Regions from separate parts of the Streptomyces sp. NPDC046716 genome, predicted to be linked through region 2. Evidence: riboswitches for the same ligand, from Rfam matches in the RefSeq annotation. Region 2 holds a riboswitch; each other region holds the start of a gene.

Region 1 (4,257 bases), on a different contig from region 2:
TCAACGGGGCGACCGGCGACGGTGATGTGCGGATCTCCCCCGTGGAGCCGTCGGGCGGCGGGACCACCGCCGAATTGCCCGGTGAGGTCCACATCAGGCTCCAGGTCGGCAGCGATCAGGCGCTGTTCCGGGCCGGGGTCGCGCCGATCATCGCCTTCCTCGACCGCACCGACAAGCTGGTGCCGCTCGGTCACGAGCAGGCCCTCGCCGACTTCGAGGCCGACCTCGACGAGGCGCTCGACCGGATCCTGGCCGAGGAGCAGAGCGCCGGCTGACTCCCCCGCGCCGACGCCCTCGACGTAACGCTTCAGCAGTGCGGTACACCCGAGCAGTACCGCGCTCACGCCCTGCGTCGTCGGCCTCTGCCACCGCGTGCAGGAGCGGTTCTGGCAGGGGCCTGAGGGCCCGGGCGGTCGGCGGAGACCACCAGGGCGGCCAGCGCCGTCGTCACCGGCACAGAGGCGACCAGGCCGATCGAGCCGACCAGCGTGCGGACGATCTCCTCGGCCACCAGCTCACTGTTGGCCACGTCCGACACGCTGCTCTGCGCGATCGAGAACAGCAGCAGCAGCGGCAGCGCCGCGCCCGCGTACGCCAGGACCAGGGTGTTGACGACCGACGCGATGTGGTCGCGGCCGATCCGGATGCCCGCCCGGTACAGCCCCCGCCAGCCCATCGAGGGGTTGGCCTCGTGCAGTTCCCAGACCGCCGACGTCTGGGTGACCGTCACGTCGTCGAGCACCCCGAGCGAGCCGATGATGACGCCCGCGAGCAGCAGACCGCTCATGTCGATGTCCGGATACAGGCCGTGGATCAGGCCGGTGTTGTCGTCCGTGTTGCCGGTCAGGGCGGCCCAGCCGATGAACAGCGAGCCCAGCAGGCCGATGAGCACCAGGGAGACCAGGGTGCCCAGGACGGCGACGGAGGTTCTCGCCGACAGCCCGTGGCACATGTAGAGCGCGATCAGCATGATGGCGCTGGCCCCGACGACCGCCACCACCAGGGGATTCGAGCCCTGGAGGATCGCGGGCAGGATGAACAGCGTCAGCACTCCGAAGCTGACCGCGAGCGCGACCAGCGCCATGACGCCCCGCATGCGGCCGACCAGCACCACGGCCAGGGCGAAGATTCCGGCCAGCAGCACCATCGGAATCTTGCGGTTCACATCGGTGACCGAGTACTGCAGATTCTCCGGGGCGTCCGGCGCGTAGGCCACGATCACCTTCTGGCCCTCGTGCAACTGCCGCGGTGAGTCCGGCTGGACGACCTCCGTGAACGTACGGCCCTTGTCCTTGCCGGTGCTGATGCGGATCGTCGCGTTCTCACAGGTGCCGCCGGCCTGCTGCTGGGCGGACGAACCCTCGGCCGTGGAGGTGTCGCCGGTCGGGGTGTCCCCCGAGGCGTTCACGGACGCGCAGGGGACCTTCTCGACCTTGGCCACCGTCGCCTGCTGCGTCTGCCGGTCGAAGCCGACTCCGGTGCGCTCGTGGGGCGGTGCGCCGCCGGGCCACAGCACCGCGAGGCCCACCACCACCGCGACGGAGAACGGGATCAGGACCGCCGCGATGACCTTCCGCAGATGCCTGGAGACCGGGGCGGCCGGGCCGTGGCTGTGGGAGTGGCCGTGCCCTCCCTCGGACGGGCCGTGTCCATGGGGTGGTTGGGGCGGGGGAGGCGGCTGCTGGGTGGTGGTCACCGACCGATCATCGCAAGAACGACAGGGGCCCTCTGTTCAACGCGTCCGAAGGGGCGCTAGCGTGGAGGCACCTTTGCACACGCGGGAGCTCGGAGCACCGGGCTGAGAGGGCGCTGACCTTCGTCGCAGGACCTGTTTCACGTGAAACAGGCAGGACGAAGACGGCTGCGTCGACCGCCGAACCTGTTACCGGGTAATGCCGGCGTAGGGAGTAGCTCTCATGAGCATCAAGGACGCACGCACGCCTGCCTCCGACCAGGGTGAGAACCCCGACGAGGCCGGGAAGTCCATCGGCTGGCACAAGGGATACATCGAGGGTTCGCGCCCCGATCTCCATGTGCCGGTCCGTCAGGTGCATCTCACCAACGGACAGTCGGTCACGCTGTACGACACGTCCGGCCCGTACACCGATCCGACCGTCGACACCGATGTCCGCCGGGGGCTCGCGCCCCTGCGGGAGAACTGGATCATCGGCCGCGGCGACACCGAGGAGTACGCGGGACGCCCCGTCCGCCCCGAGGACGACGGCATCAAGCACACGTCGCCGCGCGGCGGACTGCGCAACCTGGACGCGGTCTTCCCCGGCCGCCCGCGCCAGCCGCGCCGCGGCCGCGACGGCCAGGCGGTGACCCAACTCGCGTACGCACGACGGGGTGAGATCACCCCGGAGATGGAGTACGTGGCCCTTCGGGAGAACGTCTCACCCGAGGTCGTCCGCGAGGAGATCGCTGCGGGCCGCGCGGTGCTGCCCGCCAACGTGAACCACCCGGAGATCGAGCCGATGATCATCGGCAAGCGGTTCCTGGTGAAGGTCAACGCCAACATCGGCAACTCCGCGGTCACGTCCTCCATCGAGGAGGAGGTGGAGAAGATGACGTGGGCGACCCGCTGGGGCGCCGACACCGTCATGGACCTCTCCACCGGCCGCAACATCCACACCACCCGCGAGTGGGTGCTGCGCAACTCCCCCGTCCCGATCGGCACCGTGCCGCTCTACCAGGCCCTCGAGAAGGTCGACGGCCGGGCCGAGGAACTGACCTGGGACATCTACAAGGACACGGTGATCGAGCAGGCCGAGCAGGGCGTGGACTACATGACGGTCCACGCCGGAGTCCGCCTCCCGTACGTCCCGCTGACCGCCAACCGCAAGACCGGCATCGTCTCGCGCGGCGGCTCGATCATGGCCGCCTGGTGTCTCGCGCACCACAGGGAGAGCTTCCTCTACGAGCACTTCGAGGAGCTGTGCGAGATCCTCGCGGCGTACGACGTCACGTACTCGCTCGGCGACGGCCTGCGCCCCGGCTCCATCGCGGACGCCAACGACGAGGCCCAGTTCGCGGAGCTGCGCACCCTCGGTGAGCTGAACACGATCGCGAAGCGGCACAACGTGCAGACGATGATCGAGGGCCCCGGGCACGTCCCGATGCACAAGATCAAGGAGAACATCGACCTCCAGCAGGAGATCTGCGAGGAGGCGCCGTTCTACACGCTCGGCCCGCTGACCACCGACGTCGCCCCGGCGTACGACCACATCACGTCCGGGATCGGCGCCGCGATGATCGCCTGGTGGGGCACGGCGATGCTCTGCTACGTCACGCCCAAGGAGCACCTGGGCCTGCCGAACCGGGACGACGTGAAGACCGGCGTCATCACCTACAAGATCGCGGCGCACGCGGCGGACCTCGCCAAGGGCCACCCGGGCGCGCAGGAGTGGGACGACGCGCTGTCCGACGCCCGCTTCGAGTTCCGCTGGGAGGACCAGTTCAACCTGGCTCTCGACCCGGACACGGCACGCGAGTTCCACGACGAGACGCTGCCGGCCGAGCCCGCGAAGACCGCGCACTTCTGCTCGATGTGTGGCCCGAAATTCTGCTCGATGAAGATCTCGCAGGACATCCGGCGCGAGCACGGCACGGCCTTTGCGGACAAGTCCGAGATCGAGGCGGGCATGGAGCAGAAGTCGAAGGAGTTCGCGCAGGCGGGCAACCGCGTGTACCTGCCGATCGCCGACTGAGACAGGGCGCCGGGCGATCACGGAGTGGGCTCGATCAAGGACCTGCGGGCCCACTCCGTGCCGCGCCCCCGCCGGCGTCAAAAGGCCGGTGCACCCGGGAGTGACGGCCTGTATAAAGATTCCCGCCGCGGCCGTCCTGTCGGGGACGGCTGTCCGACTCGATCAACAGGGGTGGGGATCACAGGTGTTGCTGAGAAGAATGGGCAGATGGGTGACGGTGGCGGGAGCGGCCGCCGCGCTGGGCCTCGGCGGGGTGACGGCTGCGCACGCCGACGACCAGCTGGAGGTCCGTTACGCGGGGAGCGTCTCGGACGACCTGGGCATCTTGCAGATCAGCGCTCGGTCCGGAGCCGACGTCGAGAAGATCACGGCTCACCTGATCTCGTACACGACGCAGACCGAGGTCGCCGAAGTCAGGACCAAGGACTTCCGGCTCTCCTCCGGCTCGCGCCAGGACGGCGTATGGCGCACGAAGAAGCCGCTGAAACTGCCCGAGCTGGGCAGCTACCGCATCGACGTGGACGTCACCGACGCCGACGGCGACCAT
Region 2 (4,257 bases):
TCGTCCGCGATGACCTCCAGCTTGACCAGGTCCGTGCCCAGAGCCTCGCGCGCGAGGCGGGCCGTGAGCACCGCCTCGCCCGCCGTGAAGCAGCCCGCGGTGTTCGGCAGCACCCGGATGCCCAGCTTCTCCAGGACCGACAGGACCGAGCCGTGGACGTCGGCGCTGACGCGCCGCATCGCCACCGTGGTCAGCTCGGTGCCGGAGGCGACCAGGGAGCGTTCGAGGACGTCGAGGCTCGGCGCCCCGCCCGTGCCCATGATCAGGCGCGAGGAGTAGGTGGTGCCGCCGAGGACGAAAGCGTCGTCAGCCATGAATGAGTCAGCCTCCTTGGACGGCGGTGAGGACTTCGACGCGGTCTCCCTCGGAGAGCGCGGTGAGGGGCCAGCGGGTGCGCGGCACGACGGTCTCGTTGAGCGCGGCGGCCACACCGGAGTGCGCCGTGGTGAGCGTGGCCACCAGGGCGCCGAGCGTGACCCCGGCGGCCACGGCGCGCGGCTCGCCGTTCACAGTGACGTTCATGCGGGCTGCTCCAGGGTGGCGGCACTGAACCGCCTCGGGGTGAACGGGCGCGCCTCTTCGGGGAGTTCACCGGTGACCAGGACATGCGCGAGGGCGTCCCCGGTGACCGGCGTGAGCAGCACGCCGTTGCGGTGGTGACCGGTGGCGAGGTGCAGGCCCGGCAGCGCGGTCGGGCCCAGCAGCGGGGCGTTGTCGGGGGAGCCGGGGCGCAGGCCCGCGCGGGTCTCCGTCAGCGGCAGTTCCGTGATGCCGGGGACGAGTTCGTGGGCGTCGCGCAGCAACTCGTAGACGCCGCCCGCGGTGACCGTGGTGTCCCAGCCCAGCTCCTCGGTGGTCGCGCCGACGACCAGTTCGCCGTTGACGCGCGGGACCAGGTAGACGTGGCTGCCGCGGACCACCGCGCGCACGGTGCGGCTCAGGAACGGCGCGTACCGCCGCGGCACCGTCAGGCGCAGCACCTGGCCCTTGACCGGCCGGACGGGCGGCAGCACCTCGTCGGGAACGCCGGCCAGCTGTCCGCTGCGGCTCCCGCCCGCCAGCACGACCTGGCCTGCGTCGAGCTCGGTGCGGTCGGTGAGCGTGACGCCGCACGCCCGGTCCCGGGCGACACGGAGCCGGTCGGCCCACGCACGGTGCAGGATCACGCCGGAGCGCTCGCAGGCCGTCAGCAGGGCGCTCGCGAGCCTTCTCGGGTCGATCTGGTGGTCACCGTCGACCCGCAGGCCCCCGCGCACGCCCGGCGCGAGCATCGGTTCGAGGCGACGGCAGTCGCGGCCCGACAGCCACTCCGAGTCGAGGCCCGACTTCGTTTGCAGCGCGTGCAGTTCACGCAAGTGGGCCCGGTCGTCGGCGTCCAGCGCGACGGCGAGCGTGCCGCACGCGCGGTAGCCGAGATCCTGGCCGGTGGCCTCGGACAGCTCGGCGGCGAACTCCGGATAGCGGGCGGCCGACGCGACGTTCAGGCCGAGCAGCGTCTGCTCGCCGTAGTGCAGTTCGGTGACGGCGGCCAGCATCCCGGCCGCCACCTGGGCGGCCCCGCCGCCCGGTTCGGGGTCCACGACCGCGACGGACAGACCGCGCTGGGCGGCCCGCCACGCGGTGACGAGACCGATGATGCCGCCGCCGACGACCAGGACGTCGGTGGCGGGGGCCTTCTTCGGCGCGCCGGCCCTCGATGGCTGCGCGCTGGAGTCCGGTGCTCCGGACGGCGTACGCGACATGGGCGTCCAGCCCCTCCCTTCGCCGGCATGACCCGGATCAGGTTCGTACGGTCGGAGGCCGCTCCAGCCTCCCTCTCAGCCCACTGCGTACGGGCTCCCGCGAGTGCTTTACGGTGGCCACCCTAGCTCTTCGGCCAGCCCTCCAGTAAGGGAGCCCTCGCCCGTGGCACGCTCGCTCGACGGTCTCTACCTCGCCCCTGTCGCCGATCAGGCCCCGGGCCAGGTCGGGACCCGGACCCGCTTCGCCTACCACGAGGAGGACGGCCGGATCTGGGCCGGCTACGAGGGCGGCGACGTCGTCCGCGGACACCTCGTGGGCACCCGCTCCGGCGACCGGCTCGACTTCCGCTACGTCCAGCTGAAGACCGACGGGTCCACCTCATCGGGGCACTGCCTCTCCGTCGTGTCCGAGCTGCCGGACGGACGGGTGCGGCTCGACGAGAGCTGGCGGTGGGAGTCGCAGGAGGGCCACGGCACCAGCGTCGTCGAGGAGATCGGGCCGGTCGCCCACCGCCCCGCGAACCCTGATGATCACTAAACCCGGTGACACGTGTGCAGGACGTCACGGAGCTCGAGTGGCCCGCTCCGCTGACTGACACAAGATCAGGTGCCTAAGGTGATCCCGTGAGCGAGCAGCGGAACGGGAACACGGTTTCGGCAGGGCGGCGCGTCGTCGTCGTGGGCGCGGGCATGGCCGGAGTGCAGACGGCGGTGGCCCTGCGCGAACAGGGCTTCCCCGGCACGGTCACGCTGATCGGCGCCGAGCCCCACCAGCCCTACGACCGGCCGCCGCTGTCCAAGGCGGTCCTCCTGGGCAAGGCCGAGGGCTCCGCCTTCGACGTCGACTTCGAGGCGCTCGGCGTCACCCTGGAGCTGGGCCGTGAGGTCACCGGCCTGCGCCCCGGCGACCACGAGCTGGACACCGCGCAGGGCCCCGTCCCGTACGACGTGCTGGTCGTCGCCACCGGTGCCGAACCGGTGCGGCTGCCGGGCACCGAGGACGTCCCCGGAGTCCATCTGCTGCGCACCCTCGACGACGCCGAGCGGCTGCGGCCCGTCCTCGCCGAGCAGCACGACGTGGTGGTCGTGGGCGCGGGGTGGATCGGCGCGGAGTTCGCCACCGCCGCGCGCGAGGCCGGCTGCCGGGTCACCGTCGTCGAGGCGGCCGAGCGGCCGCTGGCCGGGGCGCTGCCCGCCGAGATCGCGGCCCCCATGGCCGCCTGGTACGCGGACTCGGGCGCCGAACTGCGCACCCGCGCGCGCGTGGAGCACATCGAACCCGGGGCCGTGGTCCTGGACGACGGCACGCGCCTGCCCGCCGGAGCCGTCGTCATCGGCATCGGCGCCCGCCCCGCCACCCGCTGGCTGGCCGGCTCCGGCATCGCCCTCGGCGACCACCGCGAGGTGCTGGCCGACGAGGGACTGCGCACCTCCGTACCCGACGTGTACGCGGTGGGGGACTGCTCGTCGTTCCCCTCGAGGCGCTACGGAGAGCGACTCCTGGTCCACCACTGGGACAACGCCCTGCAGGGCCCGCGCACCGTGGCGGCGAACATCATCGGGGAGACGCCCGCCGTCTACGACCCGGTGCCGTACTTCTGGTCCGAGCAGTTCGGCCGCTTCGTGCAGTACGCGGGCCACCACGAGAGCGCCGACACGGCCGTGTGGCGCGGCGACCCGGCCGGTGCCGCCTGGTCGGTGTGCTGGCTGCGCGAGGGCGCCCTGGTGGCCGTCCTCGCGGTCGGCAAGCCCCGCGACCTGGCCCAGGGCCGCAAACTCATCGAGGCCGGAACGGTCCTGGACCCCGAGCGGCTGGCCGACCCGGCCCGCCCGCTGAAGTCCGCCGTGGCGTGACCGGCGCCTCCAGCCGTTCCTGAAACACCTGGTCAGACGGTCCCGGCTTCCGACTGTCAGTCCGGGATGGCAGGCTTGTCCCGTGACCGAGATTGACGCAAAGATCGATGCTCTCGTCCCCGAGTGGCTGACCCTCCCCGACATCGCCGAGCAGATGGACCTCGAGGTGACGCGTGTCCGCCAGCTGGTGAAGGAAGGCCAGGTGATCGCCGTACGCCGCGGGGAGAACCGTGCGCTGCACGTGCCGGCCGCCTTCATCGACGGTGACAAGATCGTCAAGGGGCTGGTCGGCCTCCTGACGGTTCTGCGGGACGACGGCTTCTCCGACGAAGAGATGCTGGAGTGGCTCTTCACCGCCGACCCGACCCTGCCGGGCACGCCCGCGCAGGCGCTGAGCGAGAATCGCGGCACGGAGGTGAAGCGCCGCGCCCAGGCGCTCGCCGTCTGACCTGACGACCGTCCGGCGTGCGCGTCCCCCTCGCGGGGGACGCGCACGCCACGACACCGCACCACCCACGGGGGGATCTCCATGACCGACGTCAAGCGCGCCCGGCTCGCCGACGCACGGGTGTACCTGTGCACCGACGCGCGCAAGCGCCAGGGAGACCTCCCGGAATTCCTCGACACCGTGCTGGCGAACGGGGTGGACATCGTCCAGCTG
Region 3 (4,257 bases), on a different contig from region 2:
GCGCTGGTCTCGCCCGCCGAGCAGCACCCGCCCGGCGTCGAGGTCCTGAAGCCCCGCGACGGCGCGCAGCAGCGTCGACTTGCCGCTGCCGCTCGGCCCGAGCACGCTCACGATCTCGTGCTCGGCGACCTCCAGGCCGACCGCGTCGAGCACGGCGCGCCCGCCGAACCGCACGGTGGCGTCGTCCAGTTCCAGCAGAGGCGACGGTTCCAGCAGAGGCGACGATTCCAGCAGAGGCGGCATCAGAACTCCCCGGTCGTGGCCTTGGCAGGCCGGATGCGTTCGAGCAGCAGCAGGCAGACGGCGCAGACGAGCATCAGGATCGTCGAGAGGGCCATCGCCTGGCCGTAGTTGAGGTCCCCGGCCCGTCCGAGGAGGCGGGCCACGGCGACGGGCAGGGTCGGGTTGTCCGGCCGGGCGATGAACACGGTCGCCCCGAACTCGCCGAGCGAGACGGCGAAGGCGAAGCCCGCGGCGACCAGCAGCGCCCGCCGCACCATCGGCAGGTCGACCTCCCGCCAGGCCCGCAGCGGTGAGGCCCCGAGCACGGCGGCGGCCTCCCGCAGCCGCCCGTCGACGGCGCGCAGCACCGGCAGCATGGTCCGTACGACGAAGGGCACGCCCACGAGGGCCTGGGCCAGCGGCACCAGGATCCAGGAGGCCCGCAGGTCCAGCGGCGGCTTGTCGAGGGTGATGAGGAACCCGAACCCGACGGTCACCGCCGACACGCCCAGCGGCAGCATCAGCAGGGCGTCGAACCCGCGCACGAGACGCCCGGACCTGCGGGTCAGCGCAGCCGCGGCGAGGCCGCCGATCAGCAGCGCGATGGCGGTGGCGGCGACCGCGTACTCCAGCGAGTTCCCGATGGCGTCGATCGGCGGTACGAGGAAGGTCCCGCTGTCGGACGACGACAGCGCCCGGTAGTAGCCGAAGCCGAAACCGTCCGCCGTGTCGAACGAGCGCAGCACCAGCACGCCCAGCGGCAGCAGGACCAGCAGCGCGACGCTCGCCAGCACCCCGCCCAGCAGAGCCCACTGCCCGGTGCCGCGCGGCCGCCGGGCGGTCTGCGCGGCGTCGACGAGCCGCAGGGCGCTCTCCCTGCGCCGCACGGTCCAGGCGTGCACGGCGAGGATCAGCCCGACGGCGGCGAACTGCACGAGGGTGAGCACGGCGGCGGTCGGCAGGTCGAAGATCTGCGCGGTCTGCCGGTAGATCTCGACCTCCAGCGTCGAGAACCCGGGCCCGCCCAGGATCTGCACGACGCCGAACGAGGTGAAGGTGAACAGGAACACCATCAGCGCGGCGGCCGCGACGGCGGGCCCGAGCGCGGGCAGCGTCACCTTCCGCCAGGCGGCGAGGCGCGAGGCGCCGAGCATCCGCGCGGCCTCCTCCTGGCGCGGGTCGAGCTGCGCCCACAGGCCGCCCACGGTCCGTACGACGACCGCGTAGTTGAAGAAGACGTGCGCGAGCAGGATCGCCCACACCGTGGTGTCGAGCCGCACCCCCCACAGCTCGTCGAGCAGCCCGCCCTGTCCGAGGAGGGCGAGGAAGGCGGTGCCGACGACCACGGTCGGCAGCACGAACGGCACGGTCACGACCGCCCGCAGCACCTGCTTGCCGGGGAAGTCCAGGCGCGCGAAGACATAGGCGCCGGGCAGCGCGACCAGCAGCGTGAGCGCGGTCGACGCGAGCGCCTGCCACACGGTGAACCACAGCACGTGCCGGATGTCGGACTGCCCGAGCACCTCGGTGATCCGCCCGAACTGCCAGCCGCCGCCGACGTGCAGCCCGCGCTGGACGATCGCGACGACGGGATAGGCGAAGAAGACCCCGAAGAACACGACGGGCAGGACCATCAGGCCGAGCCGCGCCGCGCTCCCCGAGGGCGCCTTCGCGCCTACTTCAGTACGAGCGAGGTCCACGACTTGACCCAGTCGTCGCGGTGGTCCGCGATCTTGTCCGGCGCCATCGTCTCGGGGTCGTCGACCGGGACCGCGTACTTGGTGTACTCGGCGGGCGCGGTGGCGTTCTTCGTCACCGGGTCGACGAACATGTTGAGCGGCATGTCCTCCTGGAACTTCTTGGAGATCAGGAAGTCGACGAGCGCCTGCCCGCCCTTCTCGTTCTTCGCGCCGTCGAGCAGCCCGGCGAACTCGATCTGCCGGAAGCAGGTCCCCTTCGCCACGCCGACCGGCGAGGTCTTCGGCTGCGGGTCGGAGTAGATCGCCTCGGCCGGCGGCGACGACGCGTACGACACGACGAGCGGCCGCTCCCCGCCCGCCTTCTTGCCGCCGGCGCTCCCGCTGAACTCCTCGTTGTACGCCTGCTCCCAGCCGTCGACGACCTTCACGCCGTTGGCCTTGAGCTTCTTCCAGTACGCCTGCCAGCCGTCGTCGCCGTAGCTCGCGGCCGTCCCGAGCAGGAAGCCGAGGCCGGGCGAGGAGGTGGACGCGTTCTCGGTGACGAGGAGGTCCTTGTACGCGGGCTCGGCCAGGTCGGCGAAGGACGCCGGCGGGGTCATGTGGTGGCGCTCGAAGTACTTCTTGTCGTAGTTGACGCAGATGTCGCCGGTGTCGATCGGCGTGACCCGGTTCTTGCCGGCGTCGAGCTGGTAGCGGCTCTCCACCTGGTCGAGGCCCTTCGCCTTGTAGGAGGCGAAGACGCCGTTGTCGAGGGCGCGGGAGAGCAGGGTGTTGTCGACGCCGAAGAAGACGTCGCCCTGCGGGTTGCCCTTGGACAGGATGGCCTTGTTGACGGCCTCTCCGGCGTCGCCGTCCTTGAGGACCTTGACCTGGTACCCGGACGTCTTCTCGAAGTCGGCGAGGACGCTCTTGGAGACGACCCACGAGTCGTGGCTGACGAGCGTGACGGTCTTGGAGTCGCCGCCGGAGCCCGCGCCGTCCGAGGACGACCCGCACGCGGACAGCGTGACCAGACCGAGCCCCACCGACACGGCCACGGCCATGCGTGTCTTCTTGCTCACTTGTTTTCCTCCTGGGGGTGTCCAGGAAGAGACGCGGCCCTGCCCCGGGGCCTCGACGGCCTCAGGGCAGGGCGCAACAGCTTGAGTGGTGACCGAACTTCCTACCCAGAATGACCTGGGCAAGGTTCAGAGGGTCTGCGGCCCACCATGTGTCTGGCTACCGCACTCTCAGCGCTGTGGCGCTCCCCTGTCGGAATATGAAGATGTCTGTACGAGTGTACGTACGTCGTACGGCTGCCAGGCTACCGCTCGGTCGCCGCGAGCTGACCACACGCCCCGTCGATCTCCTGACCACGGGTGTCGCGCACGGTCACGGGCACACCGTGAGCGGCGATCGCCTCGACGAACGCCTTCTCGTCCTCGGGCCGCGACGCCGTCCACTTCGACCCGGGCGTCGGGTTCAGCGGAATGAGATTGACGTGCACCGGCTTGCCCCGGAGCAGCCGGCCGAGCCGGTCACCGCGCCACGCCTGGTCGTTGATGTCCCGGATGAGCGCGTACTCGATGGAGAGCCGGCGCCCGGACTTGGCGGCGTACTCCCATCCGGCGTCGAGCACCTCCCGCACCTTCCACCGGGTGTTGACCGGTACGAGGGTGTCGCGCAGCTCGTCGTCCGGCGCGTGCAGCGAGATGGCGAGCCGGCACTTGAAGCCCTCGTCGGCGAACCGGTGGATGGCGGGCACGAGACCCACGGTCGACACGGTGATGCCGCGCTGGCTCAGCCCGAGGCCGTCCGGCTCGGGGTCGGTGAGCGCACGGATGGACTGGACGACCCGCTTGTAGTTGGCGAGCGGCTCCCCCATCCCCATGAACACGATGTTGGACAGCCGGGCGGGACCGCCGGGGATCTCCCCGTCCCGGAGAGCCCGCATCCCGTCCACGATCTGGTGCACGATCTCACCGGTCGACAGGTTCCGGTCGAGACCGGCCTGCCCGGTGGCGCAGAACGGGCAGTTCATCCCGCACCCGGCCTGCGACGAGATGCACATCGTCACCCGGTCCGGATACCGCATGAGGACCGACTCGACGAGCGTCCCGTCGAACAGCCGCCACAGGGTCTTGCGCGTGGTGTCCTGGTCGGTCGAGAGGTGCCGCACGACGGACATCAGCTCGGGCAGCAGCGCCTCGCGCAGCTTCTCGCGCGACGCGGCGGGGATGTCGGTCCACTGCTCGGGGTCGTGCGCGTACCGCGCGAAGTAGTGCGTCGACAGCTGCTTGGCACGGAACGGCTTCTCGCCGACGGCGGCGACAGCCTCCTTCCGCTCCGCAGGAGT

What was found. A riboswitch is a leader RNA that binds a small molecule or an ion and turns the genes downstream of it on or off. The one in region 2 is predicted to bind thiamine pyrophosphate.
Region 1: another riboswitch for thiamine pyrophosphate. It lies ahead of thiC (phosphomethylpyrimidine synthase ThiC); the one in region 2 lies ahead of thiO (glycine oxidase ThiO).
Region 3: another riboswitch for thiamine pyrophosphate. It lies ahead of ABZ930_RS19275 (thiamine ABC transporter substrate-binding protein); the one in region 2 lies ahead of thiO (glycine oxidase ThiO).

What each region holds. Positions count from the first base shown of each region.
Region 1 covers NZ_JBEYYU010000003.1:90,098-94,354, reverse strand. Annotated here, with positions in the region: gene ABZ930_RS03310 (SsgA family sporulation/cell division regulator) at 1-275, shown strand, start outside; gene ABZ930_RS03305 (YibE/F family protein) at 341-1,696, opposite strand; TPP riboswitch at 1,768-1,924, shown strand; gene thiC (phosphomethylpyrimidine synthase ThiC) at 1,917-3,710, shown strand; gene ABZ930_RS03295 (hypothetical protein) at 3,910-4,257, shown strand, end outside.
Region 2 covers NZ_JBEYYU010000020.1:35,902-40,158, forward strand. Annotated here, with positions in the region: gene ABZ930_RS17160 (thiazole synthase) at 1-314, opposite strand, end outside; gene thiS (sulfur carrier protein ThiS) at 322-522, opposite strand; gene thiO (glycine oxidase ThiO) at 519-1,742, opposite strand; TPP riboswitch at 1,740-1,853, opposite strand; gene ABZ930_RS17175 (hypothetical protein) at 1,906-2,280, shown strand; gene ABZ930_RS17180 (FAD-dependent oxidoreductase) at 2,367-3,596, shown strand; gene ABZ930_RS17185 (Rv2175c family DNA-binding protein) at 3,679-4,044, shown strand; gene thiE (thiamine phosphate synthase) at 4,126-4,257, shown strand, end outside.
Region 3 covers NZ_JBEYYU010000023.1:111,986-116,242, reverse strand. Annotated here, with positions in the region: gene ABZ930_RS19285 (ABC transporter ATP-binding protein) at 1-243, opposite strand, end outside; gene ABZ930_RS19280 (iron ABC transporter permease) at 243-1,856, opposite strand; gene ABZ930_RS19275 (thiamine ABC transporter substrate-binding protein) at 1,898-2,965, opposite strand; TPP riboswitch at 3,064-3,182, opposite strand; gene rlmN (23S rRNA (adenine(2503)-C(2))-methyltransferase RlmN) at 3,226-4,257, opposite strand, start outside.